One region of the Streptomyces sp. NPDC018019 genome, then DNA from elsewhere that is predicted to be linked to it. Evidence: riboswitches for the same ligand, from Rfam matches in the RefSeq annotation. Region 1 holds a riboswitch; each other region holds the start of a gene.
The links. Region 1 has a riboswitch for cobalamin ahead of ACH4FX_RS34565 (CoA-acylating methylmalonate-semialdehyde dehydrogenase). Riboswitches for the same ligand answer to the same signal wherever they lie in the genome.
Positions count from the first base shown of each region.

Region 2: it holds a riboswitch for cobalamin, as region 1 does, so the genes downstream of both, ACH4FX_RS16435 (cobalamin biosynthesis protein) here and ACH4FX_RS34565 (CoA-acylating methylmalonate-semialdehyde dehydrogenase) in region 1, are expected to answer to the same signal.
Region 3: it holds a riboswitch for cobalamin, as region 1 does, so the genes downstream of both, ACH4FX_RS13880 (HoxN/HupN/NixA family nickel/cobalt transporter) here and ACH4FX_RS34565 (CoA-acylating methylmalonate-semialdehyde dehydrogenase) in region 1, are expected to answer to the same signal.

Region 1 is NZ_JBIRGD010000028.1:115,522-125,236, forward strand. It holds gene ACH4FX_RS34545 (aspartate aminotransferase family protein) at 1-1,014, shown strand, start outside; gene ACH4FX_RS34550 (inositol monophosphatase family protein) at 1,011-1,973, shown strand; gene ACH4FX_RS34555 (zinc-binding dehydrogenase) at 1,970-2,986, shown strand; gene ACH4FX_RS34560 (hypothetical protein) at 3,068-3,418, opposite strand; cobalamin riboswitch at 3,604-3,785, shown strand; gene ACH4FX_RS34565 (CoA-acylating methylmalonate-semialdehyde dehydrogenase) at 3,988-5,487, shown strand; gene ACH4FX_RS34570 (acyl-CoA dehydrogenase family protein) at 5,493-6,713, shown strand; gene ACH4FX_RS34575 (enoyl-CoA hydratase/isomerase family protein) at 6,710-7,822, shown strand; gene mmsB (3-hydroxyisobutyrate dehydrogenase) at 7,819-8,811, shown strand; gene ACH4FX_RS34585 (enoyl-CoA hydratase) at 8,808-9,617, shown strand; gene ACH4FX_RS34590 (DUF262 domain-containing protein) at 9,700-9,715, shown strand, end outside.
Region 2 is NZ_JBIRGD010000008.1:246,516-256,230, forward strand. It holds gene ACH4FX_RS16415 (cobyrinate a,c-diamide synthase) at 1-709, opposite strand, end outside; gene cobO (cob(I)yrinic acid a,c-diamide adenosyltransferase) at 765-1,364, opposite strand; gene ACH4FX_RS16425 (putative cobaltochelatase) at 1,364-3,496, opposite strand; gene ACH4FX_RS16430 (cobyric acid synthase) at 3,496-5,115, opposite strand; gene ACH4FX_RS16435 (cobalamin biosynthesis protein) at 5,147-6,145, opposite strand; cobalamin riboswitch at 6,276-6,423, opposite strand; gene ACH4FX_RS16440 (hypothetical protein) at 6,620-6,856, opposite strand; gene ACH4FX_RS16445 (anion permease) at 6,900-8,246, opposite strand; gene ACH4FX_RS16450 (lysozyme) at 8,523-9,332, opposite strand; gene ACH4FX_RS16455 (class II aldolase/adducin family protein) at 9,602-9,715, shown strand, end outside.
Region 3 is NZ_JBIRGD010000007.1:7,350-17,064, reverse strand. It holds gene ACH4FX_RS13900 (L-tyrosine/L-tryptophan isonitrile synthase family protein) at 1-261, shown strand, start outside; gene ACH4FX_RS13895 (ABC transporter ATP-binding protein) at 341-1,156, opposite strand; gene ACH4FX_RS13890 (FecCD family ABC transporter permease) at 1,198-2,328, opposite strand; gene ACH4FX_RS13885 (ABC transporter substrate-binding protein) at 2,328-3,401, opposite strand; cobalamin riboswitch at 3,633-3,847, shown strand; gene ACH4FX_RS13880 (HoxN/HupN/NixA family nickel/cobalt transporter) at 3,845-5,068, shown strand; gene ACH4FX_RS13875 (VOC family protein) at 5,304-5,804, opposite strand; gene ACH4FX_RS13870 (DoxX family protein) at 5,874-6,425, opposite strand; gene ACH4FX_RS13865 (hypothetical protein) at 6,634-6,858, opposite strand; gene ACH4FX_RS13860 (hypothetical protein) at 7,090-7,338, shown strand; gene ACH4FX_RS13855 (lasso RiPP family leader peptide-containing protein) at 7,530-7,661, shown strand; gene ACH4FX_RS13850 (DUF6879 family protein) at 8,058-8,795, shown strand; gene ACH4FX_RS13845 (helix-turn-helix domain-containing protein) at 8,792-9,634, shown strand; gene ACH4FX_RS13840 (hypothetical protein) at 9,715-9,715, opposite strand, start outside.

The sequences.
Region 1 (9,715 bases):
GAGGTCTCCCCCGAGAACCTGACCCGGGTCCACCCGAAGGTCTCCGGCGGCTCCACCGCCAATGAGGGAGCCATCAAGATGGCGCAGTACGCCACGGGCCGCTCCGAGGTGATCTCCCTGTTCCGCAGCCATCTCGGGCAGACCATGATGATGACCTCGATGTCGGGCAACGCGTTCCGCAAGGAGCCGTTCCCCTCGCTGTTCCCGCGCACCCTCCAGGTGCCGGACCCGTACTGCTTCCGCTGCTTCTACGGGCAGCAGAAGAGCAGTTGCGGAATGATGTGCGTGGACCGCATCGAGGACTTCCTGGAGTACGCCAGCACCGGCCAGGTCGCCGCCGTCATCGTCGAGCCGATCTCCGGCAACGGCGGCAACATCGTCCCGCCGGACGGCTACTTCCAGAAGCTGCGGGCCTTCTGCGACGAGCACGACATCGTGCTGATCTTCGACGAGATCCAGACCGGCATCGGCCGGACGGGCCAGATGTTCGCGGCGCAGCACTTCGACGTGGAGCCGGACGCCATCACCACCGCCAAGGGCCTGGGCGGCTCCGGCGCGCAGGTGGCGGCGATCCTGACCAACGAGCGGCTGGCGGGCCTGCCGGCCAACCACCACTCCTTCACCTACGGCGCCAACCTGCTGGCCGCCTCGGCGGCCAACGTCACCCTCGACATCGTCCGGCAGCCCGCGTTCCTGGCGAACGTACGGGCCACCGGCAACTACATCCTCGGCCGGCTCGCGGACATGCGGACCCGTTACCCGGCCATCGTCGACGTACGCGGAGTCGGGCTCATGATCGGTTTCGAGATCGCGCACCCCGACGGCAAGCCCGCCGTCAAGCTGACCAACCATCTGGCGGGCGCGGCCGGGCAGCACGGTCTGATCCTGCGCACCTCCCGCTACGGCTACGGCAACGTCCTCAAGATCCGGCCGCCGCTGATCCTCACCCTCGACCAGGCCGAGCTGCTGTGCGACCGCCTGGAGAGCCTCTTCCGCGCGGAGCTGTCCTCATGACCACGATGAAAGAACTGCTGACGGGCCTGGGCCGGCACGTACGGGCCGAGCTGATGACGTACGCCGGCCGGGGCCCGGCCCGGCAGGTGCACGGCGACTCCCCCGGCGGCGACGCCCAGTTCGACGTGGACGAGGTCGCCGAGCGGGCCGTCCTCGCGTACCTGCGCGAGCACGCACCGGTGCCGCTCGCGGTCTACACCGAGGACGGCTCGCTGGTCGAGCTGGCGCCCGATCCGCGGTACGTGCTGGTCGTGGACCCCATCGACGGGACCCGGCCCACCTCGGCCGGTCTGGAGATGGGCATGGTGTCGATCGCTGCGGCGCCGCTGACGAAGGCCGCGCCGACGCTGGACGACGTGACCGCGGCGCACCTGCTGGAGATCAAGTCGGGTGCGTGGATCCACGGGGACGACGACGAGGGGCTGTCGTACGGCGGGTTCCCGCACGCGCTGCCGCGGCTGAGCCGGACCACCGACCCGGCGAAGATGTTCTGGTCGGTCGAGTTCAACGGCCATCCCATGCACCTGATGGCGGCGGCGTACGCGCACCTGGTGGACCGGTCCGCCAACACCGGCGGCGTCTTCGTGTTCAACAGCGCCACGTTCTCGATCTCCCGCATCATCACCGGCCAGCTCGACGCGTACGTGGACATCGGCAACCGGGTGCTGCGCGACCACCCGGGGACCGAGGCGGCCTTCCTGGCGGCCGGGCGCGGCTCGATCCTGCACCTGTTCCCGTACGACATCGCCGCCGCGGTGTACCTCGCCAAGCGCAGCGGGGTCACCATCACCGACGCCTACGGCGACGACCTGGGGACCACCGCGCTGCTCGACCTGGACCCGATGAACCAGAAGTCGTGCGTCGCGGCCGCCACCCCGCAGCTGCACAAGGAACTGCTCGGCGCCATCCGGTGGAACATCCCGGGCGCCGCCCCGACGACCTCCGGAGGTATGCGATGAAGGCCCTGGTCCTGACCGAGGCGCGGACGGTGTCGCTGGCCGACCACCCGAAGCCGGCGGCCACCGCGCCCACCGACGTCGTGGTGCGGGTCGCGCAGACCGGCATCTGCGGCACCGACCGCAGCGTGCTGGTGGGCAAGTTCCCCGCCGAGCCGGGTGTGGTGATGGGCCACGAGGCGGTCGGCACCGTCGAGGAGGTGGGGTCCGCGGTCACCGCGCACAAGCCGGGCGACCGGGTCGTCATCAACCCGACGCTGTACTGCGGCGGTTGCCCGTCCTGTCTGCGCGGGCACTGGGACTTCTGCGTCAACAAGGCGGGTACGGAGGTCGGGCTCGACCTGGACGGCGCGTTCGCCGAGTACATCCGGCTGCCCGAGCGGTTCCTCCACACCCTCCCCGAGGACATGCACTTCGACCGCGCGGTGGTCGTGGAACCGCTGGCCTGCGCGCTCAACAACATCGAAGCGGGCCGGGTGCGGGCCGGGGAGACCGTGGTCGTCGCCGGCGGCGGGCCGGTCGGTGTGGTGTGCGCGATGGCGGCCCAGCACCACGGCGCCCGGGTGCTGCTGACCGAGCCGGACCCGTACCGGCAGGAGCTGTGCCGCGAGGTGTTCGCCAGGGACTTCGGCGGCCGGGTCACCGTCCACACGCCGGACGCCCCGGCCCTCGCGGGGCAGGGCGACGTGGTCATCGACACCGTCGGCAGCCTGCTGGAGCAGTGCCTGGCGTACGCGGCGGTCCGCGGCCGTGTCGTGATCATGGGCTACAACAGCAACGCGTCGGCCACCGTGCGCCCGCTGGAGATCCTCCAGCGCGGGTTGCAGATCATCGGGGCCGGGGACTACAACAGCCGGCTGTTCCCCCGGGCGATAGAGCTGGCCCGGTGGCTGCCGCTGGAGCGGCTGGTGACCCACCGCTTCCCGCTGGAGCAGCACGAGGCGGCGTTCGCGGCGCTCGCCGCGGCGCCCGGGACCCCGTATTCGGCGCTCAAGGTCGTGCTGGTGCCGGAGTGATCCGTGGCGGACGGCCCGCGCGGTCGGCCTGGTGCCGGCCGCGCGGGCCGTGGCGGCGCTCCCGTAGGAAGCCGTCCGCCCTCACGAGAAGTCGACGGCCGCCAGTACCGGGCCCGCGGCGAGCAGCGCGTACTGGAGCCACACGGTGCTGCACCGTGCCCGGTATCCCAGGCCCGCCGCCGGGACGCACAGGGCGATCAGCCCCGGGACCGGGGAGAGTGCCAGCGCCGTCCGCGCGGCGGGCAGCAGCGGCCCGCTCGCGCCGTCGCCGCTGTACGCCTGGTTCAGAACGATGATCACGAAGAGGAAGTACGCGGCGGCGAGCAGCAGGAGGCCGAGCCCGGCGAACACCCGCAGCGCCGTCGTGGAGGGCGCGAAGGGGTCACGCTGCGGCAGGTCGGCGGGGGCGGGTGAAGGTGCGGGTGCGCTCATGACCGCCAGCCTGACTTCGGCGGCGCGGCGCGGCATCGGTGCACGTACTCAACGCCGTCGGGGACCCGTACTCACTTTCCGCCGGCGCTCGTCCCCGCACCCGGCGCGGTCGCGGGCGTGGAGCGCGGTGCCGCCGTCGGGCAGCCAGGGGATCTTCGGCCCCCTGGACTTACTAGGACGTCCGACTATATGTTCGTGACCAAGGCCCGCGGTGCAGGGAAGCCGGTGCGAATCCGGCGTGGTCCCGCCACTGTGACCGGGGAGTGCGACGCCGAGCTACACGCCACTGACGCGAACGAGGTCGGGAAGGCGGGCGGCGCGCGGTGATCCGGAAGCCAGGATACCGGCCGCGGGTGTTGTTCCGTGTTGTCCACGAGGATGGAGCAGACACGCATGGCACCGGTGCGTACCCCCGGCCCAGGTGATCCGGCCCGGCCCGCGGCACCGCCCGCCGGCTGACGGTCCCCCGCGCTTCGCGTTCCCACGGCCCCGCCGCGTACCGCGCCCGTTGCGCCGTACGCGCGCCCGGCCGTGCCATCCCCGGATCTCACCTGACGAGAGCAGGCCCCATGGTCCGTGAACTGACCCATTTCATCGGCGGCAAGCACACACCGGGAACATCGGGTGCTTACGGCGACGTGTACGACCCCAACACCGGCACCGTGCAGGCCCGGGTACCGCTCGCGGACCGCGCCGAGACCACGGCCGCGGTCGCCGACGCGGCGGCGGCCCAGCCGGAGTGGGGCGAGTGGAACCCGCAGCGGCGCGCCCGGGTGCTGCTGAACTTCCTGCGCCTGGTCGAGGGCGAGCGGGAGTCGCTGGCGCGGCTGCTGTCCGGCGAGCACGGCAAGACGGTCGCGGACGCGCACGGCGACCTCCAGCGCGGCCTGGAGGTGGTGGAGTTCGCCGCCGGCATCCCGCACCTGCTCAAGGGCGAGTTCACGGACAACGCCGGGACCGGTGTGGACGTGCACTCGCTGCGCCGACCGGTCGGTGTGATGGCCGGGATCACCCCGTTCAACTTCCCCGCGATGATCCCGCTGTGGCAGGCCGCCCCGGCCATCGCCTGCGGCAACGCGTTCGTACTGAAGCCGTCCGAACGGGCGCCGTCCGTGCCGCTGCGGCTCGCCGAACTGTTCCTGGAGGCGGGGCTGCCGCCGGGCGTCCTCAACGTCGTGCACGGCGGCAGGGAGTCGGTGGACACGCTGCTGGAGGACCCGCGCGTCGAAGCGCTCGGCTTCGTCGGCTCGACACCGGTCGCCGCGCACATCTACGCGACCGCCGCCGCCCACGGCAAGCGCGCCCAGTGCTTCGGCGGCGCCAAGAACCACCTGGTCGTGATGCCGGACGCCGACCTCGACCAGGCGGTGGACGCGCTGGTGGGCGCCGGGTACGGGTCGGCGGGCGAGCGCTGCATGGCGGTCTCGGTCGCCGTACCGGTGGGCGAGGAGACGGCCGACGCGCTGGTGGCGCGGCTCCGCGAGCGGATCGGCGCGCTGCGCATCGGCCGCAGCGACGACCCGCACGCCGACTTCGGGCCACTGGTGGGCCGGGACGCGCTGGACCGGGTCCGGGCGTATGTGGACCTCGGTGTCACGGAGGGCGCGGAACTGGTCGTGGACGGGCGGGGCTTCACCCTGCCGGGCCACGAGGACGGCTTCTTCGCGGGCGCCTCGCTCTTCGACCGGGTCACCCCGGACATGCGGATCTACCAGGAGGAGATCTTCGGCCCGGTGCTGTCGGTGGTACGGGCGGCGGACTACGAGGAGGCGCTGCGGCTGCCCACGGAGCACCCGTACGGCAACGGCGTGTCGGTCTTCACCCGCGACGGGGACACCGCGCGGGACTTCAGCCGCCGGGTGCACACCGGCATGGTCGGCGTGAACGTGCCGATCCCGGTGCCCGTCGCGTACCACACCTTCGGCGGCTGGAAGCGGTCCGGCTTCGGCGACCTGAACCAGCACGGGCCGGACGCGATCCGCTTCTGCACCCGCACCAAGACCGTCACCTCGCGCTGGCCCTCCGGGGCCAAGGAGGGCGCGAGCTTCACCCTCCCGACGATGGGCTGAGCCTGATGAGCGTCATGACCACCGCCACCACGACCGCCTCGCCGACCTCGCTCACCGCGGACCAGCTCGCCATCGTCGAGACGACGCTGGACTTCGCGCAGGAGCACATCGCCCCGCATGCCGTGGCCTGGGACCAGGACAAGCACTTCCCCGTGGACGTGCTGCGCAAGGCCGCCGCCCTGGGGCTCGGCGGCATCTACGTACGAGAAGAGCACGGCGGCTCCGCGCTCAGCCGCGCGGACGGCGTGCTGGTCCTCGAAGCGCTGGCCACCGCCTGCCCGTCCATCGCGGGCTACCTCTCCATCCACAACATGGTCGCCTGGATGATCGACCGGTACGGGGACGACGCGCAGCGCGCCCGCCGGCTGCCCGGCCTGTGCTCGATGGCGGACCTGGGCAGCTACTGCCTCACCGAGCCGGGTGCCGGGTCCGACGCGGCGGCGCTGCGCACCCGCGCGGTGCGCGACGGCGACGCCTACGTACTGACCGGCGTCAAGCAGTTCATCTCCGGTGCCGGGGCCTCAAAGGTGTACGTGGTGATGGCCCGTACCGGCGGGGAAGGGCCCGGCGGCATCTCGGCGTTCGTGGTCGAGCGGGACGATCCGGGGCTGTCGTTCGGCGCCGACGAGAAGAAGATGGGCTGGAACGCGCAGCCCACCCGGCAGGTGATCCTGGACGGGGTGCGCATCCCCGCGGACCGGCGGCTCGGCGCGGAGGGCGACGGCTTCCGGATCGCGATGAGCGGCCTCAACGGCGGCCGGCTCGGCATCGCCGCGTGCTCCCTCGGCGGCGGCCAGAGCGCCCTGCACGCGGCCCAGGTGTACCTCGCGGACCGGGAGGCGTTCGGCGGGCGGCTGCTGGACGCGCAGGCGCTCCAGTTCCGCCTCGCCGACATGGCGACGGAGCTGGCCGCCGCCCGTGCGCTGGTGCGGCAGGCCGCCGAGGCGCTGGACCGGGGCGATCCGCAGGCGCCGCAGCTGTGCGCGATGGCCAAACGGTTCGCCACCGACACGGGCTACACCGTCGCCGACCGCGCGCTGCAACTGCACGGGGGCTATGGCTACCTGAGTGAATACGGCATGGAGAAGATCGTCCGCGATCTTCGGGTCCATCAGATCCTGGAAGGGACGAACGAGATCATGCGCTTGATCGTGGCCCGTGGGCTGACCGGGGCGGGAACCGGCGGCGGCACCCGCCCCGGGGCCGGACCGGGAGCCGCCCGATGACCGGCGGTCCCGTACGCGCCGGCCGCGTACCCGACGCGCCCGCGCCCGACGACTCCGTGCTGCTGCGGACCGCGGGCCGGGCGGCCTACCTCACGCTCAACCGGCCGAAGGCGGTCAACGCCCTCGACCACGCCATGGTGCGCCGGATCGGCGCGGCGCTGGCCGCCTGGGAAGCCGATCCGGCGGTCGGGACCGTGGTGCTCAGCGGCGCGGGCGAGCGGGGGCTGTGCGCGGGCGGCGACATCCGCGCCATCCACGAGGACGCCCGGACCGGCGGCACGGCGTCCGCCGCGTTCTGGCGGGACGAGTACCGGCTCAACGCCCGCATCGCGCGCTGCTCCAAACCGTACGTCGCCGTGATGGACGGCATCGTGATGGGCGGCGGCGTCGGCGTCTCGGCGCACGGCAGCGTACGGATCGTCACCGAGCGGTCCAAGGTGGCCATGCCCGAGACCGGCATCGGCTTCGTGCCGGACGTCGGCGGTACCTACCTGCTGGCGCTCGCGCCCGGCGAGCTGGGCACCCATCTGGCGCTGACCGGGACGGCGGTGGGGGCCGGGGACGCCCTGCTGTGCGGGCTCGCCGACCACTACGTGCCGTCCGGGCAGGTGGCGCGGCTGATGGCGGACCTCGCCGCCGATCCGGTGCCGGACGTACTGCCGCGGTACGTACAGCAGGCGCCCGAAGGCGAGCTGGCCGCGCGCCGGGAATGGATCGACCGCTGCTACGCGGCCGGCACCGTCGAGGAGATCGTGGACCGGCTGCTCGGCAGCGGGGTCCCGGAGGCCAAGGAGGCCGCCGAGACGATCCTCGCCAAGTCCCCCACCGCGCTGAAGGTGACCCTGGCCGCGCTGCGCCGGGCCCGTGAGCTAGGGCCGCTGGAGCGGGTGCTGGACCAGGAGTACCGCGTCTCGTGCGCGGCGCTGGCCACGCCCGACCTGGTCGAGGGCATCCGCGCCCAGGTCATCGACAAGGACCGCGCGCCGCGCTGGTCCCCCGCCACCCTCGCCGAGGTCGCGGACGAGGACGTGGCCCGGTTCTTCGCACCGCTCGGCGACCGCGAACTGGGGCTCGCCGACGGTGCCGGTACACAGGAGGTGCCCTGGTGAGCGCGGAGATACGGGACGGGGACGGCGGAGCCGCCACGGTCGGGTTCGTCGGGCTCGGGAACATGGGCGGGCCGATGGCGGCCAACCTGGTGGCGGCCGGGTACCGGGTGACCGGCTTCGACCTCGCGCCGGAGGCGCTGGCGGCGGCGGCCGGGACCGGTGTCGAGCCCGCCGGTTCGGCGACCGCGGCCGTGGCGGACGCGGACGTGGTGATCACCATGCTGCCCGCCGGACGGCACGTCCTGGCCCTCTACGAGGACGGCGGGCTGCTCGCGGCGGCCCGCCCCGGCACCCTGTTCCTCGACTGCTCGACCATCGACGTGGCCGACGCGCGGGCCGCCCACGAGGCCGCCGTACGCGCCGGTCACCAGGCCCTGGACGCGCCGGTCTCGGGCGGCGTGGTGGGCGCCGGGGCGGGCACGCTGACGTTCATGGCGGGCGGCGGCGCGGCCGAGTTCGCGCGGGCCGAGCCGCTGCTCGCGGCGATGGGGAGCAAGGCGGTGCACTGCGGCGCGGCGGGCGCCGGACAGGCCGCGAAGATCTGCAACAACATGATCCTCGGCATCTCGATGATCGGGGTCAGCGAGGCGTTCGTCCTCGGGGAGAGCCTGGGCCTGTCCCACCAGGCGCTGTACGACGTGGCGTCCACCGCGAGCGGGCAGTGCTGGGCGCTGAGCGTCAACTGCCCGGTGCCCGGCCCGGTGCCGGGCAGCCCGGCCGACCGCGACTACCGGCCCGGCTTCGCGGCGCCGCTGATGGCGAAAGACCTCGGCCTCGCCGCCAACGCGGTCCGGTCGCACGGCGTGCACGCCGAACTCGGCCTCCGAGCAGCCGAGTTGTACGCGGCGTTCGCCGAGGGAGAGGGCGCCGCGGAGGACTTCTCCGGCATCGTCCGTACGATCAGGAAGCGGTCCGGCGGCGCACCGCACGCACCGTCCACCGACGCACCGGCACCCCGGACGACCGAGCAGAACGGGACGACCGCATGACCGACACCACCCAGCGCGCGGACGACCGTACGCAGCCGTACGAGACGATCCTCCTGGAGCGCACCGGCCGGACCGCGCTGCTCACCCTCAACCGCCCCAAGGCGCTCAACGCCCTCAACCTCCAGGTGATGAACGAGGTGGTGGCGGCGACCGCGGAGCTGGACCGGGACCCGGACATCGGCTGCATCGTCATCACCGGGTCGCCGAAGGCGTTCGCGGCCGGGGCCGACATCAAGGAGATGCGCCCGCGGTCGTACATGGACATGTACCTCAGCGACTGGTTCACCGCCTGGGACCGGCTGGGCGCGCTGCGCACGCCGACCGTCGCGGCGGTGGCCGGGCACGCGCTGGGCGGCGGCTGCGAGCTGGCCATGCTCTGCGACATCCTGCTCGCCGCGGACACCGCCGTCTTCGGCCAGCCGGAGATCAAACTGGGCGTCATCCCCGGCATCGGCGGCTCCCAGCGGCTGACCCGCGCCATCGGCAAGGCCAAGGCGATGGAACTGTGCCTGACCGGCCGCACGATGGACGCGGCGGAGGCCGAACGCGCCGGCCTGGTCTCCCGGGTGGTCCCCGCCGCCGACCTGCTGACCGAGGCCCGCGCCGTGGCCGGACAAGTGGCGGCGATGTCCGCACCGGTCGCGATGATGGCCAAGGAGGCGGTCAACCGCGCCTTCGAAACCACCCTCACCGAGGGCGTCCGCTTCGAACGCCGCCTGTTCCACGCGGTGTTCGCCACCGAAGACCAGAAGGAGGGCATGACGGCGTTCGTGGAGAAGCGGGCGGCGGAGTTCAGGCACCGTTGAGCGGTGCCGGCCCGTCCGAAAACGCCTCGCCCCGGGCGCGGGCTGGCTAGGGTGATCCTCTTGAAAGCTCAAAGAGATCATTGTGGTCGGCGACCGGG
Region 2 (9,715 bases), on a different contig from region 1:
TGCCCGGCAGCTCCGGCGCGCTGTGCGCCAGCGCCAGCAGCGCCTTGAGGTCGCAGCCCTCCCGCACCTGCGCGGCCTGCACCCGTACCGACTCCACCGCCTCGGCCTGCCGCTCGGCGACCGGGACCAGACCCAGGTGCCGGGACGGCGTGCGCACCTGCGGCGCCCGGCGCAGCGCGCCCAGGACCGGCACGCCCGCCTCGTCCAGCGCCCCGCGCAGCAGCTCCTCGTGCCGGTCCGAGCCGACCTTGTTCAGGATCACCCCGGCCAGCCGTACCCCGGGGTCCCAGGACGCGAAGCCGTGCACCAGCGCCGCCACCGACCGGGACTGCGCCGAGGCGTCCACCACCAGCACCACCGGCGCCCGCAGCAGCTTGGCGACCTGCGCGGTGGAGGCCAGTTCGCCGAGCCCGGAGGCGCCGTCGTACAGCCCCATCACGCCCTCGACGACCGCCAGGTCGGCGCCGGCCGAGCCGTGCAGGAACAGCGGCGCCACCTGGTCCGGGCCGCAGAGGTACGCGTCCAGGTTGCGGCCCGGACGGCCGGTCGCCAGGGCGTGGTAGCCCGGGTCGATGTAGTCCGGCCCGACCTTGTGGGCGGAGACCGTGAGCCCGGCCTCGGTGAAGGCCGCCATCAGGCCGGTGGCGACGGTCGTCTTGCCGCTGCCCGAGGCGGGTGCGGCGATGACGAGCCGGGGGATGGTGCTCACGGTCCGGTTGCTCCTGGTCCTGCTGTTCGCATCGCTGTCGTGCCCGCCGGCACCGTCACCACTCGATGCCCCGCTGGCCCTTCTGGCCCGCGTCCATCGGGTGCTTGACCTTGGTCATCTCGGTCACCAGGTCCGCGAAGTCGCACAGCTCCCGCGGCGCGTTGCGGCCCGTGATGACGACGTGCTGGGTGCCCGGCCGGTCCCGCAGGACGGAGACGACCTCGGCGGTGTCCACCCACCCCCAGTGCATCGGGTACGCGAACTCGTCGAGCACGTACAGCTTGTACGTCTCGGCGGCCAGGTCCCGCTTGACCTGCTCCCAGCCCTCGCGGGCCGCCTCCTCGTTGCTGAACTGCGCGTCGCGCTGGACCCACGACCAGCCCTCACCCATCTTGTGCCAGGCGACCGCGCCGCCCTCGCCGGTGTCGCCGAGTACCCGCAGCGCGCGCTCCTCACCCACCTTCCACTTCGCCGACTTCACGAACTGGAACACCCCGACCGGCCAGCCCTGGTTCCAGGCCCGCAGCGCCAGCCCGAAGGCGGCGGTGGACTTGCCCTTGCCGGGGCCGGTGTGGACGAGGACCAGCGGGCGGTTGCGGCGCTGGCGTGTGGTGAGCCCGTCGTCCGGAACGACGGACGGCTGTCCCTGAGGCATTACGCGGCCCTCCGGTTGATGTGGTTGGTGCCCTGTCCGCGGACGTCGCGGACCAGCGCGGTGACGCGGTCCGCGCGCAGTTCGTCGAGGGTGACGGCGGTGCCCTGGAGGTCCCGGGCCAGCTCGCCCGCCAGCCCCAGCCGTACCGGCCCCGCCTCGCAGTCCACGACCACCGAGGCGACGCCCTCCGCGCCCAGCAGCCGCGCCGCGCGGGAGGTGCGCACCAGCGGCTCGGGCCCGCCGGTGGACCGCCCGTCGGTGACGACCACCAGCAGCGGCCGGCGCGAGGCGTCCCGCAGCCGTTCCACGCGCAGCACCTCGTGGGCCTTGAGCAGGCCCGCGGACAGCGGTGTCCGGCCGCCGGTGGGCAGCGACTCCAGCCGGGCCGCGCCCGCCTCGACCGAGGAGGTGGGCGGCAGCGCCAGCGCCGCCTCCGACCCGCGGAAGGTGATCATGCCGATCTTGTCGCGCCGCTGGTACGCGTCGAGCAGCAGCGACAGCACCGCGCCCTTGACCGCGCTCATCCGCTTGCGCGCCGCCATCGAGCCGGACGCGTCCACGACGAAGAGCACGAGGTTGCCCTCGCGGCCTTCGCGGACCGCCTCCCGCAGGTCGTCACGGCGCACCAGCAGCCCCGGGCCGCGGCGCCCGCGCGCCACCTGGTGCGGCGCGGCGGCCTGCACGGTCGCGGCGAGGTGCAGCTTGGTCAGGGTGCCCTGCGGGCGGCGGGCGCCGGTGGTCCGGCCGTGCGCCGTACGGGCCCGCGAACGGCGGCCGTCCGCGCCCTCGCCGAGGCCCGGCACGTCCAGCCGCCGGGTACGGAACGGCTCGCCCGCGGCGACGGCGGCCTTCTCGCCGCCCTCGCCGGGAGCCTCCTCCCGCGCGCCTTCGGACTGTGCCTTCGGGTCGGCGGGGGCCGGGTCCGGGGCCGGTGACTGCTCGGGCAGCTGTGGCCGGTCGTGCGGGGTCTGGTCGTGCGGAGCCTGCGCGTCCTCGCCCTGCGGCCCGTCCGTGCCGCCGTCGCCGTCCTGCGGCGGCTGCCCGCCGCCAGGCCCGTCGGGGCCGTCCTCCGGGCCGCCGTCCGGGTCGGGGTCGGGTTCCGGGTCGTCGTCCTCGTCCGCGCCGAACTCCTCCAGCACCTGGTCGAGTTTGTCCTCGTCCAGGCCGGGGGCGTCGAACGGGTTGCGGCGGCGACGGTGGGGGAGCGCCAGCAGGGCGGCCTGCCGTACGTCCTCCTCGCGGACCGCCGTACGGCCCGCCCAGGCCGCCAGCGCGCTGGCGGTGCGCGCCATCACGATGTCCGCGCGCATGCCGTCCACCTCGAAGGCGGCGCACACGGCGGCGATCTGCCGCAGCACCGCGTCGCCGAGGACCACGTCCGGCAGCAGCGCCCGCGCGGCGGCGATCCGCTCCCGCAGTTCGCCCTCCTCGGCGGCCCAGCGCGCTGCGAAGCCTGCCGGGTCGGTGTCGTAGGCCAGACGGCGCCGGACGACCTCCACCCGCTGGTCCGGCTCGCGGGACGCGGCGACCTCCACGGTCAGCCCGAAGCGGTCCAGCAGCTGCGGGCGCAGTTCGCCCTCTTCCGGGTTCATGGTGCCGACGAGCAGGAAGCGCGCGGCGTGCCGTACGGAGACGCCCTCGCGCTCCACGTACGAGGCGCCCATGGCGGCGGCGTCCAACAACAAGTCCACGAGGTGGTCGTGGAGCAAGTTGACCTCGTCCACGTACAGGATGCCGCGGTGCGCGTCCGCCAGCAGGCCCGGCTCGAACGCCTTCACGCCCTCCGACAGCGCGCGCTCGATGTCCAGCGCGCCGACCAGACGGTCCTCGGACGCGCCGACCGGCAGCTCGACCATGCGGGCCGGGCGCTCCTCCGAGCCGTACGTCTCGTGGGGGCCGTCCGGGCACGCCGGGTCCGGCGCGGCGGGATCGCAGGAGAAACGGCAGCCGGTGACGACCGGGACGTCCGGCATCAGCGCCGTCAGACCGCGCACGATCGTCGACTTCGCGGTGCCCTTCTCGCCGCGGACGAGCACCCCGCCGATGGCCGGCGAGATGGCGTTGAGCAGCAGGCTCAGCCGCATGTCGGACATGCCGACGACCGCGGTGAACGGGTAAGGGACCGATGCCATCAGGGAGTACCCCCTTCGAGGGACGTGCGGTGTGCGGGCGCGGTGGTGGCCGCGCCGGGTGCGGCCGGGGTGCGGGACGGCGGCGGTATCGGCGGCGCCCCCGGCGGCACGAACGGCAGCCCGGCCGGCACCCCGTCCTCGATGAGCCGCAGCAGCGCCGCCGTGTCCGCGTGCTCCTCGATCAGGTCGCCCAGCCGGTCGAGCTGCTCCTCGCGCAGCGCGGCGAAGCCGGTGTCCGGCGCCGGGACGAACGCGCGGCCCGCGTCGGCGGCCACCCGCCGCAGGAACGCCCGGCGGAACCCGTCGCTCTCCAGGGAGCCGTGCCAGTGGGTGCCCCAGACCGACCCGGACCGGCAGCCGTCGAGGAAGGGCTCGCCGCCGGAGACCTCGGCCACGCCGTGGTGGATCTCGTACCCCTCGACCGGCTCGCCCAGCGCCTCGCCGGACGGCCGGGCCAGCGTCTTGTCCGCCGCGAACCGGACGCGTACGGGCAGCAGCCCCAGCCCGTCCACGGTCCCGGCCTTCGACTCGACCTCGTCCTCGATGCGTTCGCCCAGCATCTGGAAGCCGCCGCAGATGCCGAGCACCGGGCGGCCCTCCGCGGCCCGCCGCCGCACCGCGTCCGCGATGCCGCGCTCGCGCAGCCACTGGAGCGCGCGGACGGTGCCGCGGGTGCCGGGCAGCACCACCAGGTCGGCGTCGGCCAGCTCCTCGGCGCGGTCGACGAAGCGCACCACGACGCCCGGTTCGGCGGCCAGCGCGTCCACGTCCGTGAAGTTCGACATCAGCGGTACGGCGGCCACCGCGACGCGCAGCACGTCGGCGCCGTGCGGCGGCGCGACGACGCTTTCGCGGACCGCGCCGCGCAGCGAGACACGGAGACCGTCCTCCTCGTCGATGCCCAGGCCGTGCGCGAACGGCAGCACCCCGAGGGTGGGCCGCCCGCTCAGCTCCTTCAGCATCTCCAGGCCCGGCTCCAGCAGCGTCACATCGCCGCGGAACTTGTTGACGAGATAGCCCGCGACCAGCGCCTGGTCCTCCCGGGACAGCAGCGCCGTTGTGCCGAAGAACGAGGCGAACACACCGCCCCGGTCGATGTCGCCGACCACCACGACCGGTATCCGGGCGGCCCGCGCGATGCCCATGTTCACGATGTCGGTACGCCGCAGATTGATCTCCGCGGGGCTGCCGGCGCCCTCGCAGATCACCGCGTCATGCGTACGGCGCAGCTCCTGGAGGCAGTCCGTGACCGTGCCGAGCAACTGCTCCTGGCGTCCCGCGTGGTAGCCGCGCGCGCTCAGCTCGCCCACCGGCTTGCCCATCAGCACGACCTGGCTGCTGCGGTCACTGCCCGGCTTCAGCAGCACCGGATTCATCAGCGCGCTCGGCTCGACGCGCGCCGCCGCCGCCTGCATCGCCTGCGCCCGCCCGATCTCCGCGCCCTCGCGCGTCACGAACGAATTCAGCGACATGTTCTGCGCCTTGAAGGGCGCCACCTTGACGCCCTTGCGGGCCAGCCAGCGGCAGATGCCCGCCGTCACCACGCTCTTGCCCGCGTCGGACGTGGTGCCCGCCACCAGCAGCCCACCGCCGAGCGGCGCCCCACCCGAACCGTTCACCTGGCACTCCTCGCCGTCCGCACGCTGCTGCTCACTGGGCCCTCCCGGCCGTACGGGACCGTCGTACCGTTCCTGGTGTACGGGACCGCCGCAGCGCCCCGGCCGCCAGCCGGCCCGCGACCGTGGCCGCCAGCGCCGCCACGCTCACCCGGCGCGACAGCGTCACGGCCCGCTCGATGTCCGCCACCGCCACGGGGCGCCCGGCGCCGCCGTTGAGCACCGGCCGGTGCTCGACCCGGCCGCCGTACGCCAGGGTGCCGCCCAGCCGTACGCCCAGCGCCCCCGCGAACGCGGCCTCCACCGGGCCCGCGTTGGGGCTCGGGTGGGACGCGCCGTCCTGCTGCCAGGCGCGCCACGCGCCCCGCCGGTCCGGGCCGGACAGGACCGCCAGCGCGGCGGTCAGCCGGGAGCCGGGGAAGCCGGCGACGTCGTCGAGGCGGGCCGAGGCCCACCCGAAGCGGCGGTAGCGCGGCGACTTGTGGCCCACCATCGCGTCCAGCGTGTTGACGGCACGGAACGCCAGCAGCCCCGGCACACCGGCGACGCCGCCCCACACCAGGGCGCCGACCACCGCGTCCGAGGTGTTCTCGGCGACGGACTCGACCACCGCGCGCGCCATCTGCTGACCGTCCAGGGCCTGGGGATCGCGCCCGCACAGGTGCGGCAGCCGCTCGCGCGCCACGTCGAGATCGCCCGCGGCGAGCGCCCCGCCGACGGCCCGCGCCTCGCGGCCCAGCGAGGTGCCGCCGAGAACGGCCCAGGTGGCGGCGGCGGTCAGCGCGACGGAGGTGGCGGGGGAGCGGCGTACGGCACGGGTGAGCAGCGCGGCGCCGACGGCGGTCCCGCCGGCGCACAGCGCGGTGTGCAGGGCCCCGCGCCCGCGGTCGTCGCGCCACAGGCGGCGCTCCACGGCTGCCGCGGCCCGCCCGAAGGCGGCCACCGGATGGCCGCGCCGGGGATCGCCCACGACCAGATCGCCGAGGAAGCCGAGGGCCGCGCCGCACGCGTAGCCGGCGTGTTCGGCACGCATCGGATCAGACCGCCGTCGCGCCTCGGAGGGGCGGTACGGGGGTACGTCCAGCAGGTCTCGCACTGCGGCCGGGCATGGCGGTAGGTCCTCACTCAGGGTCCGCGCCCTGGTTCGACGGATACGGCGACGAGAGTCTCCTGGCTCCCGGATCGGCGCGTCCCCCGGCCTTCCAGTCCGTACGGAACCCGTGTCCCGGACGCGGACCGTGGCCCTTGCTGGAGGAGCGCTCCCCGGTGACAGTGGCGGGACCGCGCCGGATTCTCACCGGACTTCCTCATCTGTCGCCGATTGGCTCCGGCAGTCCACCACGCTCCGCGAAGCCCGTCAACTCGCGCTTGACCTGCGGCGCGGACCCGTGGCAGGGCCTGTGGGCAAGGACACAGGCACGCGGTGTCCGGGAGACGGCGAGGGCGCCCGGTGGCCGCGGCAGGTGCCGCGGCCACCGGGCGCCCCGGGGACCGTGCTACGGCCGGGTCAGGCCGCGACGATCAGATAGATCCCGTACGCCACGGCCGCCGCGCACAGCGCGAAGCAGACGTACGCACCGGCCCGCGCCGCCCCGGCGGGACCGTCGGCGGCCACCGCCTCGCCCTCCTGGCGCGGCTTGCGGGACGTACCGACGATGCCGAGGGTGAACAGGCCCACGATGCCGACCGTCACGACCAGCGTGACGCCGAAGACCTGGCCGAGCGCTGCCCAGTCGATGCTCATTGCGTTCTCGTTCCTTCGTGGAAGCCGGGGGCGTGCGGGCGGGTCAGCCGGCGGCCGAGCCGGCCTTGGCGCGCAGCTTGGCCGTGTGTGTCTCGTGCGGGTGGGCGGCCACCGGGGCGGCGATCACCGGGGCGGCGACGCCGACCGGGTCGGCGAGCGGCGCGTCGGCCACCGTGGGCGCCGGGATGGTGGCGACGGCCGGAGCGGGCGCGGTCCCGACCGGGCCGGCGGGCGGCGGAGAGACAGTCTGCAGGGCGGCGGTCACCACACCCGCGGGCTCCACGGCCGGACCCTCGTTGACATTGGTGTGGTCCACCGGCTTGCGCCGGGAGGCCAGCCAGATCGCGCCGCAGACCGCGAGCGCGAGGACCGCGACGGTGGCGATGCCCCAGTCGCCCTGGTCCGCCAGCAGCGCGGCACCCGCCGCGACCAGGCCGGCGGCCGGCAGCGTCAGGCCCCAGGCGATCACCATCCGGCCCGCCGTGGACCAGCGCACCACACCGCCCTTGCGGCCCAGCCCCGAGCCCATGACCGAGCCGGAGCAGACCTGGGTGGTGGAGAGCGCGAAGCCGAGGTGGGAGGAGGCCAGGATGGTGGCCGCGGCGCCGGTCTGGGCGGCGAAGCCCTGCGGCGGCTGGATGTCGGTGATGCCCTTGCCCATCGTGCGGATGATCCGCCAGCCGCCCAGGTACGTGCCGAGCGCGATGGCCAGGCCGGCCGAGGCGATGACCCACAGCGGCGGGTCGGCGTGCGGTGCGACGACACCGCCGGTGATCAGCGCGAGGGTGATCACGCCCATCGTCTTCTGGGCGTCGTTGGTGCCGTGGGCGAGGGAGACCAGCGCGGCGGAGGCGATCTGCCCGGCGCGGTAGCCCTTGGCGGTCTCCGCCTCGTCGCGGTTGCGGGCCAGCCGGTAGGTCAGCCGGGTCGCGGCCATCGAGGCCAGACCGGCCACGATGGGCGCGGCGACGGCCGGGATGAGGACCTTCATGACGACGGCGCCGCCGTGCACGCCGCTCGCGCCGACGGACACCAGGGTCGCGCCGATCAGTCCGCCGAAGAGGGCGTGCGAGGAGCTGGAGGGGAGCCCGGCCAGCCAGGTGACGAGGTTCCAGACGATGGCGCCGACCAGTCCGGCGAAGATCACTTCTGGTCTGATGCCGGCGGTCTCGTCGATGATCCCGCCGGAGATGGTCTTGGCGACCTCCACCGACAGGAACGCGCCGACCAGGTTGAGGACCGCCGACATCGCCACCGCGATCCTGGGCTTGAGTGCCCCGGTGGAAATGGTGGTGGCCATGGCGTTGGCCGTGTCGTGGAAGCCGTTCGTAAAGTCGAACACCAAGGCCGTGACGATCACGATCCCGATGAGAAGCGTGATGTGTTCCATTCACCCAGGCAATCAGTTCGGTGGTCAGTAACGCTCGGGACCGTACGGACGACGGGTGAACGGAAGGTGAACTGGGCCCGGCGGCGCGGTGACGTGCCCGGAGGGGGCGCGCGGAGGCGCCCGACGCGTCACACGGGGCCCGTGCGTATCAGCTCGGGGGCCCCGGTAACCTCAAGGGTCCCATGGGTACCGGTGCCGGGGGCCCGCGTCCCGGCCTCGCGATCCGGCGCTCTGGTCCCGCGCCGCGTCCCGGCGTTCCGGGTCCCGCTCCGCGGCTCAGCCCCGGGCGAAGCGCCGGAGCTGTGCGGCCGTGCCGTTCCACTTGTTCTGGTCGCCCGGCAGTGCGCCGTGGCTCGCATACTGCCAGAAGCTCGGGTACGCCCAGCCGGCCGGCAGCTTCCCGGGCGCGCCGTGCCAGCGGGCCAGCCACAGCGGGTGGGTGGCGGCGAACGCCCGGCTGCCGCCGGTGCAGCCGTTCCACCACCGCGCCGTCGTGTAGATCACCGGCCGTCGCCCGGTCTGCCGCAGCACCTCGTCGCTGAACCCGCGGATCCACCGGACCAGCGCCGCGCCGCTCATCCCGAAGCACGCCCGCTCCCGGTCGTACGGGTTGTGCTCGATGTCGAGGGCGGGCGGCAGCGTCCGGCCGTCCGCCTTCCACCCGCCGCTGTGGCGCAGGAAGTGCCGGGCCTGCGCGGTGCCGGAGGACGCGCTCGGCACGCCGAAGTGGTAGGCGCCGCGCAGCAGGCCGGCCTTGCGTGCGCCGCGGTACTGCCGGGAGAAGTAGGGGTTGCGGTACCAGTTCGACTCGGTGGCCTTGACGTAGACGAACCGGCCGCCCTTCGCCCGTACGCTCCGCCAGTCGACGGCGCCCTGGTGGGAGGAGATGTCGTGGCCGAGCGGTTTGCCGGCGGCCTCGGCGGCGGGCGGCGCGGGCACGGCGGTGTACAGGACGGCGGTGAGCGCGCCGAGGGCGAGGGAGCCGGCGGCGAACCGGCGCCGCCGGGTGCGCGGCGGGCGCTGCGGGGCGCAGGGCCGGTGGGGCGGGCACGGTGCGTCGGGCAGGCGATCGTGATCACGGGCCATGATTCCCCCCGGGAATCCCAGGATGACGATGTACGGCATGGCTACGTGCATGACAAATCCCAGGCAGCGTACCGAGTGATCCGTACAAGGTGGTCGATGCTCGGTCAATTCCCACCGAGGTGCCACCGGTCGGGCATGACGGATACCGGAAGGCGGGGATCCGCCCCATGGCGCCGTGCACGGCCCGTACGGTGTCGGCAGCCACCCGCGCACCACCCCCGCGCACCCCGGCGGGGCCGGCGCCCGCACCGCACACCGGAGGCACACGCATGACGGACCGGGAAGCCCTCGACGACGCCTGGCGCGAGCTGGTCGCCACCGCCCGCCGCACGGTCACCGACGGGCTGGTCGTCGGCACCTCCGGCAACGTCTCCGCGCGCGTC
Region 3 (9,715 bases), on a different contig from region 1:
ATCGCCGAGCAGCACCCCGACGCGGTACGGCTGTCCATCCACCCGCAGCCGCGCGGCGCGGCCAAGTTCGGCATCCGGCTGCTCGACGCGCCCGACGCCTGGACGACGCCGTGGCACGCGTGCGTACTGCGGCAGGCGGACGGCGGCGTACGGCTGCTGCGCGCGGCGGACGCGGCGCGGCGCGGGCGCCTCGTCCTCCGGGACGGCCGCCCGAGCCATTACGTGGAGGGGGCCGGGCGGGCGGTGTCGGTTCGGGGGTGAGGGGGCGGGGCGGGTCCGACCCGGGGACGAGAGCGGGGTAGGGCCGACTCTCAGTGGGGGGCCGGGGGTAAGGACCGGCTCAGGTGATGGGCCCGGCAGTCCGCCGCTGGTCCATGGCGATCAGCGGGTCCCCCGTCAGCGGGTGCTCGACCACCACCGCCCGCACCCCGAACACCTCGGCCAGCAGACCCGGCGTCAGTACATCGCGCGGCGCGCCGGACGCCACCACCGCCCCCTCGGACAGCACGTGCAGCCGGTCGCAGACCGCGGCCGCCGCGTTCAGGTCGTGCAGCGAGACGAGCGTCGTACAGGCCCGGCCGCGCAACAAGGACAGCAGCTCGACCTGGTGGCGTACGTCGAGGTGGTTCGTCGGCTCGTCCAGTACGAGGACGTCCGGGTCCTGCGCGAAGGCGCGGGCCAGCAGCGCGCGCTGGCGTTCCCCGCCGGACAGTGCCGAGAACCGCCGCCCGCCGTGCCCCGCCAGCCCCACCTCGGCCAAGGCACGGGCCACCGCCTCGTGATCGTCGGGGCCGTCGCCCGCGAACGCCCGCTTGTACGGGGTGCGGCCCATCGCCACCACCTCGCGGACGGTGAGTTCGAAGTCGCCGCCGCGTTCCTGGGGCAGGGCGGCGACGTGCCGGGCGGCGCGCGCCGGCGGCATGGCCCGGATGTCCTCCCCGGCCAGCAGCACCCGGCCCGCCTCCGGCCGCAGGAGCCGGTAGACCGTGCGCAGCACCGTGGACTTGCCGCTGCCGTTCGGGCCGACCACGCCCGCGATCTCGCCCGGCGCGGCCATCAGACGCACACCGGCCACCACGCACCGGCCGGCGTAAGACACCCGCAGGTCCTCGATGTCGATACGGAGACCGGGGCCAGGAGGGACGTCGCAGCGCATTTCCATGGCCGCTCCCGGGAGCCCCGACATGACCTTCCGCCTCATGATCCCGCTCCCAACCGCCGGTCGAGCACGTAGAGCAGCACCGGCGCACCGATCAACGCCGTCACCACACCCACCGGCAGCTCCTGGCCGTCCATGGCGGTACGGCACACGATGTCCACCACGACCAGCAGGAGCGCCCCGGTCAGCGCGGCCACCGGCAGCAGCCGGCGGTGGTCGCCCCCGACGATCAGCCGGCACAGGTGCGGCACCATCAGCCCCACGAACGCGACGGCCCCGGACACCGCGACCAGGACGCCGGTCAGCAGGCTGGTCACCACGAACAGCAGCCGGCGCAGCCGGACGACGTCCACGCCCACACCGGCCGCCGTCTCGTCCCCCATGGTCAGCGCGTTGAGCGCGCGGGCCCGCGCCTGGAGGGCCAGCAGCCCGGCCGGTACGGCGAGGGCCGGCAGCGCGAGCGTGCCCCACGTGGCGCCGCCGAGGCTGCCCATCAGCCAGAACAGCACGCCGCGGGTCTGCTGTTCGTCCCCGGCCTGGAGGACCAGATAGCTGGTGAACCCGGCCAGGAACTGTCCGATACCGACACCCGCGAGCACCAGCCTCAGTGGCGCGAAGCCGCCGCCCCGCCGGGCCAGCGTCCACACCAGCGCGAACGCGGCGAGCGCCCCGGCGAAGGCGGCCAGCGACAGGCCCACGCCCCCGCCCAGGCCGAACACACCGCCCGTCCCGGCCACGGCGCCCGCGCCCAGCACGATCGCGGCCACCGCCCCGAGCGACGCGCCGTTGGAGATGCCCAGCAGGTACGGGTCGGCGAGCGGGTTGCGGACCAGCGCCTGGGTGGCCGTACCGACGAGCCCCAGCCCCGCGCCGACCAGCGCGGCGAGCAGCGCCCTGGGAACCCGCAGCTGCCAGACGATCAGGTCGTCCGTACCGGGCCGGGGCGGCTGCCCGCCCAGCCGCCGCAGCACCACCGACCACACCTCTCCTGGGGCGATGTCGGTGGCGCCGAGCGAGACGGCGGCGGTCAGTGCCACGAGGAGGGCGAGGAGCAGCCCGACGGCGAGCGTGGCCGTACGGGCGGGGCCGGGAGGCGTACGGAACGCAGCCGGGCCCGGGTCCGTTCGAGCTGCGCCGCGCCCTCGCTCAGCCGAAACCGGGGGCGCCATCAGTTGCCCGCCCCGGCGGCCTCGCCCAGGCGGTCCGGATACAGCGTCGCGGCGATCCGCCGTACCGTATCGGCGTTGCCGACCCCGGCGATGGTCGTCTGCTCGGAGCCGATGCGCAGGAATTTCCCTTCCTTGACCGCGCGCAGCCCGGCCGTGGCCGGGAACGTCCGGAGGAAATGTTCGGCGTCGTCGAATGCCTTCTCGTTGGCCGCGGCACTCCCCCGGTTCCGTACGCCGAGCTGAATCCAGTCCGGATTCCTGCCGACCACGTCCTCCCACGACACCGGCCGGAAATCCCCCGCACAGTCCGCGAAGACGTTCCGCGCCCCGGCCTCGGTCAGCACCGCGTTCGCGACCTGCCGGTTGCAGACGGCGACGGGCTGTTTCGTCCCCGCGTCGAAATCGAAGAAGAAATACGACGGCCGCTTCTCCGTAGGCACGTCCGCAACGGCCTTGCGCACCACGGAGACCTTCTTCTCCATCTCCGCGACCAGTTGCACCGCACGCGGCGTCGTGCCCGTGACCTGCCCGAGGCGCCGGATGTCACCCTCCACCGCGGACAGGTCCCGCTGCGGCACCTTCTTGCGCGGCGCGCACGCCGTCGAAGCCAGATAGACGTGCTCGATGCCCGCCGCGGCGAATTCCGCATCGGTCGGCCCGGTCGCCGCCCCGCCCATGTTGCCCATGGACGCGAAGGTGTCGATGTAGAGATCGGCCCCGGAACCGAGCAGTTTCTCCTTCGGGATCACCGTTTTGCCGAGGACCGGCACCCGCTGCGCCTGCGCGTCGAGCCCGGGCGGCAACGTCCCTTTACCGGGCGGGAAGCCGGTACCGACGACCCGGTCGCCGACGCCCAGCCGGAGCAGCATTTCCAGGCTCGACGCATTGCTCGTGACGATTTTCCGCGGCGCCGCGGAGAACGTCGTCCGCCGCCCGTCGCAATCGGTGACGGTGACCGGGAATCCGCCCGCCGCACCGTCCCGGTCGCCCGCTTTCCCGGCCGCCCCTCCGTCGGCACCGCCGCACCCGGTGGCCAGCGCGGCCACCGCCAGCACCGTCACCGCCGAAGTCACCCCCACCGACCGGCCCCTCGGCACCCGTTCCACCCGCTCGACCCGCTTCGCCCGTTCCAGCCGCTTCACGCGAGGACGCATACGTCCGCTCTCCCTGCCTCTCGAACTGCCCGGCGGCCCGCTCGTGCGGCCCCCGGACCAGGTAGTCGAGCGGCCGGCGCCCTGGGTTCCCGCCGTATCGGCATACGGTGCGGCGGCGCATCGGGCCGGTGGCCGGTTCGCCGGCGGGGGTTAGAGTGTCCGGGCCGTGGTGTTCGGGAAGACCGGTGACGACCTTCGGGTCCAGGCCGGAGCGGCCCTCGCCACTGTGATCGGGAAGTTCCCGCCCCTTTCCGTACGCGCCGTCCGCCCGTACGGAGCCACTGGCCGCAGCCCGCGGCCGGGAAGGCCGGGGCGGGCGCGCACACCCGTCAGCCAGGAGACCGGCCACGGCATCTCACGAACTGATCCACGAGGTGCTGGAGCGTGACCACCGGATGCCCCTGTCCGCCGATCCCCCGTCTTCCCCTGCCCCCACCCCTACTACGCCCGTTTCCACCCCGCCCGTCCCATCCACCCCATCCGTCACCGCCGCACCGCTGCCTTCGTTCCACTGGCGGCGGCAGGACACGGTGCGGACCGCGGGACTGATGGCGGTCATCGCCGGGCTGCACGTCGTCGCCTTCGGCGTGCTCTTCCTCCTGGTCGTACCGCACCACTACGCGGTGGGCTCGCAGGTCTTCGGTGTCGGCCTCGGCCTCACCGCCTACACCCTCGGCATGCGGCACGCCTTCGACGCCGACCACATCGCCGCGATCGACAACACCACCCGCAAACTGATGGCCGACGGCAAGCGGCCGGTCTCCGTCGGCTTCTGGTTCGCGCTCGGGCACTCCAGCGTGGTCGTCGCCATGGCCGCCCTGGTCGCCGGCGGCGCGCAGCTCGCGGGCACCCTGCTGGACGACGGTTCGCGCACCCACCAGGTGCTCGGCACCGTCGGCACCACGGTCTCCGGCGGCTTCCTGTACCTGATCGCCGCGCTCAACCTCGTCGCGCTGGCCGGTATCTGGCGGGTGTTCCGCGCGATGCGGCAGGGACGGTACGACGAGACGGAGCTGGAACGGCAGCTCGACTCGCGCGGCTTCATGAACCGTGTACTGGGCCGCTTCACCCGCTCCATCACCCGGCCCGGCCAGATGTATCCGCTCGGCCTGCTCTTCGGCCTCGGCTTCGACACCGCGACCGAGGTGACGCTGATGGTGATGGCGGGCAGCGGCGCGGCGGCCGGTCTGCCCTGGTACGCGATCCTGGTGCTGCCGCTGCTGTTCGCGGCGGGCATGAGCCTGTTCGACACGCTGGACGGTACGTTCATGAACTTCGCGTACCAGTGGGCCTTCTCCAACCCGGTGCGCAAGGTCTACTACAACCTCACGATCACCGGCCTGTCGATCGCCGTGGCGTTCTTCATCGGGACCATCGAACTGGTCACCGTCCTCCACGACAAACTGGACCTGAAGGACGGCGTCACCGACTGGATCTCGTCCATCGACCTGGACAACGTCGGCTTCATCATCGTCGGCCTGTTCGTGGTCGTCTGGGCGGCGGCCCTGGCGTACTGGCGACTGGCCGGCGTGGAGAAACGCTGGTCGGCACGGACGACGGGGGCGGAGGCCGGGGAGACGGGCTGACGGAAGCGGGGGCCGGGGAACGGCCTGACAGGGGCTGGAGGCCGGGAAACGGCATGACGGGGGGAGGCCGGACAGTCGGCGCCTGACCGGGAGGCCGACCACCGACCTCCCGAGCCCCTGCCCTCACGAGCCCCGGGCCCTCAGACTCCCGGCCTCCTGGACCGCCGGGCACCCGGGCTGTCGACCACCCGGCCACCCAGCCCCTACCTCCCCCCTCCCCCCGAACTCCCCTCAATCAGGTCGCCGATCCGGCCGCCGCGCCCGTCTTCAAATCCCGGCCCCAACGGGCCAACTCCGCTTCGAGGTCGAGCGGACGCAGCCGGTCCGGTTCGTCCGGCCCCGGCCAGTTCTCGCGCGGCACACGCCACATGACCTCGAACTCGTTGCCGTCCGGATCCTTGGCGTACACCGACTTGGACACCAGGTGGTCGGTGGCGCCGACCAGCGCGCCCCGCTCCGCCAGCCCCGCCGCCACGTCCGCCAGCTCCCCGAGCGTGCCGACCTCCCAGGCCAGGTGGTAGAGACCCACCCGGCCGTGCTCGGGGCCGGGCGCCTCGGCGCCGACCGCGAACAGCCCGAGGTCGTGGTCGTTGGCCGTCCCCTCGGCCCTGAGGAACGCGGCCCGTCCCGGAATCCCGGTGTCCACCCGGAACCCGAGCGCCCCGGTATAGAAGGCCACCGCGCGCTCCACGTCCCGTACATAGAGCACCGCGTGATTCAGCCGCCGCACCGCCACGTCAACCCCTCGCCTTCCCACTTCTCCACATCATCGCTTCCCGGCATATCCGGCCCCGCTCCACTCCGCTCAGTTACGCAGCAGCAGGAACACGACCGCCACGACCACGGCAAGCACCAAGGCGGCCACGCCGTACACCAGCCGGTGCGCGCGCAGAACCGGGAGCAGCCGGTCGACCGCGTACCGGCCGGGACCGGTCAGCGCGAGAGCCGCGGCGCCCGCCGTGAGCAGCAGCTCGTACTCGACACCGTCGGGTGCGAAGAACCCGCCGCCCCACTTGACCGCCAGCGCGTTCACCATCGTCCCGACGACCGCCGCGCCCGCCAGCGGCGTCAGCAGACCGAGCACCAGCCCGAGACCGCCCAGCGTCTCGCTGAGGCCGGCGACCACGGCCATCGCCTTGCCGGACGGGTAACCGCTGGCCGCGAAGAACTGCCCGGTCGCATCCAGTCCGCCCCCGCCGAACCAGCCGAACAGCTTCTGCGCACCGTGCGCGGCCATGATCAGACCGACCGCGATCCGCAACAGCAGCAGACCGACGTCGTACGCGTGCGGAGTCGCGGCGTGACGGTCACCGGCGCCGCTGCCGTAGTCACGGAGAGGGCTGAGAGGGGAGGACATGTGAACGCTCTTTTCTGTCTGGGCCGGCGGGGCCCCTACGGAGTCCGGGCCGCGACCATCGAAAGTACTTGAAACTTCAAGTCACACTTCGACGATACACATCACTTGAAACCTGAACAACCGCGCCGCACCCCCACCCGTCACTCTTCGGCCACCCCCACGCACACCCGGTAGCGCCTGCCCCGTAGCACCCCGCCCCACGCCTCACTCAGTCCGGCGCCACCCAGCTGTCCTTGTCCCCGCCACGCCACTCGATGAGCCCGGGCGCATCCAGATCGATGTCATCGGCATCCGGCGCCAGACCGGCATGCCGCAGAAACTCGGCCACATCACCCCGCCCATGCGCCAGCCCGACGATCTGCCCATGAACGGTGACCCGACGCCCACCGGACGGCGAGGGCGGGTGAACGATCACCGGCGGATGCACAACCATGTTTTCAGCGTGCACCGTGACCAACCACCCCGCACGTCGACCACCCCAAGCCCCACAACAGCCGGCCAACCCGGCATGGCGCCGACCGCCCGCGGAGTGAGCGGCACTGGCCTCGCCGCGGTCCAGGCCCTGCTCACCGCGATAGCGAGCAGCGGCGGCAGCACGGTCGGGCCCGGCGTAACGGAGACCGCAGTCGACCGCACGCCGAGACTCATACCGTAGGAGGTGCTGATGACGACGCATCCGTCGCCGTCCGACCCGGCCTCCGTGGCGGCGGAATTGGAACGGTTGAGGTCGATCATTGACGTGGGGTTCGCCCGCGTCGACGGCAGCCTCGCCCTACTGGAGAAGCGCTCCGACCAGACCGACCGGCAGCTCGCCGACCACGAAATCCGGGTCGACTCCCTGGAACGCTCCCGCCGGCCCCTGCCCAGCATCGCCCTCCTGGTCGCCATCGTCAGCGTACTGGTCACCCTGTGACAGGCCACCACAGCCCACTGACCTGCACGCGCCGGAGGCGACAGGCGCAGGCGCCGCCCCGCGCCTCGGCCGTGCCTACGCCTGCGCACCACCTGATCACTCCGAAGAGGTAGCGACATCATCCACGCTGACGGTCACGCTGGTATCGACGCACAACCGTGCTGGTACGCCACAGGGGAAGGGAAACACCCATGCAGGAGAACCAGGAAGAGATCGAGTACGAGGCCCCCGAACTGGCCGAGGCCGGCGACTTCGCCGAACTCACGCTCGGCTTCCGCGGCCACAACTGGGACGGCTGGGCGGGGTTCCACCGCTGGTGGTAATGCCCGTTCGCCTGTGGAGCGGCCGCCCCGATCGCCACACCAGCGCCCCCGCTTCGGCCACGCGCCGGGGCGGGGCCTTTTGCTGCGACGTCCGGCGGCCCATCGGTGGTCGGGGCGGCCGTGACGATCTGGACCGCGACCGGCCGCTGACGATGCCCCGCTCGCGCGGGGACCACACCACGCGGCTCAACAGCGGGCGGGCGACGCTGGGGCCATCCCCGCTGCGCGGGGGCCACAGGCAACGAGCTGCGCTAGACGGTACCGAAGAAGACAAGCCACGCCCACATGCGCGCAATCCAGATGCTCGTCATGGGATCGCGCAATCTCCCGCCATCGCCAAGCAGGTCGGCGGCATTCCGCGCATCCTGAAGGGCGCGCCCAACCGCGGGAGGACACATGACGCTCCGCTTCATCGGCACCACCAGCGACAACGGCGACTGCCCCACCCTGTACGAAGTCGAGGGCACGGACGAGATCCTTGTCCAAGGCGACCGCGTCACCGACCCCGCCCATCTCGCCGAACTGCGGGATGTGAAGGAGTCGGAGACCTTCGTGACCGTCCCCCGCGACCTCCTCATCCGTTTCTCCCCACGGACCGCTCCGCGCGACATGGCCCCCTTCGCCGACGTGGCACCCCTCTTCCACGCCTTCAAGCACACGGCATGGCGGCTGGAGACCCGGCACGGCTACGCATCGGACCGCGGCACCCCGAAGTGGGAGCGCTGGCAGCGCGGCGAGGACATCAGCGTGGAGGAGAACGAGTGGCGTGCGAACGTACGCGAGCAGACGAAGCGCGGGAAGCGCTTCGAGCGCGTGCGGTTGGTCGACACCCCGCCCACCGAGGGGCAGCGGTTCCTGCTGGACAGTGGACTCGGGAACGTCGCGGCTGGCGAGGACATTCGCAACCTGCCCCGGGGCGAGGCCGAACAGCTCGGCCTGCCCGACTGGGACTTCTGGCTCTTCGACTCCCGCACCCTCGTCCGGTTCGTCTTCGACGAGCAGGACACCACCCTCGGCGTCATCGTGTCCGAGGACCCGGCCGAAGTGCTGGCCGCCTGCCAGACACGTGACGCGGCATGGCACCACGCCGTCCCTACGGCTGAGTTCCAGAAGCGGGTACGTTCCACCATGTGAGCACCGACTACCTGACTGCCCGTGCCACCCTCGGCGCCCGGCTCCGCGAGCTGCGCAACGAGGGTGGCATGGACGGTAAGGACTTCGCTGCCCGGCTCGGCTGGCAGGCGTCGAAGATCTCGCGCCTGGAACTCGGGAAGCAAATGCCTCCACCCGCTGATCTCCGTGCACGGGCGAAAGCCGCGGGACGCCCCGATCTGGTGGCGGAGCTGATCGGCCGCCTGAACGGCGTGGAGGCGCACTACCGCACGTGGCGCCGGGAACTCGCCGGTGGCCATCGGCCGCGGCAGGAACTCGCCATCGCCGAGACGGCCCGCACACGCACCATCCGGGGCTTCGAAGTGTCCCGAATTCCCGGGCTCTTTCAGACCGCCGAGTACGCGCGGCACGTGTTCACCGCGAACGCAGAGTTCCGGCAGTCCCTGCGGGACACGGAGGACGCAGTCCGCAAACGCATGCAGCGACAGGACGCTCTCTACGAGCCCGGCCGGCGGTTTCGATTCCTGGTCTGGGAGGGCGCCCTCCATGTCCTGGTGTGCCCGCGGGTGGTCATGGCCGCTCAGCTCGACCGACTCATTTCTCTCATCGGCCTCGACACGGTCGAGCTGGGAATCATCCCCTTCTCCGCACAGCTACGACGAACGCCCGCTCACGGCTTCCGGATCTACGACACCCGGCTGGTGATCGTCGAAACGATCAACGCTGAGATGTGGCTCGACGACGCGGACAGCCTCGCTCTGTACGAGCGGGCGTGGGACTGGCTCGACGAGGCGGCGGTATACGACCACCAGGCGCACCGCCTCATCGCCCGTGCGCGGGCATCACTCGACCTGTCCTGAGCAGCAATTCCAGCAATCGCCCAAGAGAATTCGCAATAGCGCGCAATCGCCAAGCAGACGCGCAAACGGCCGTTCTACGGT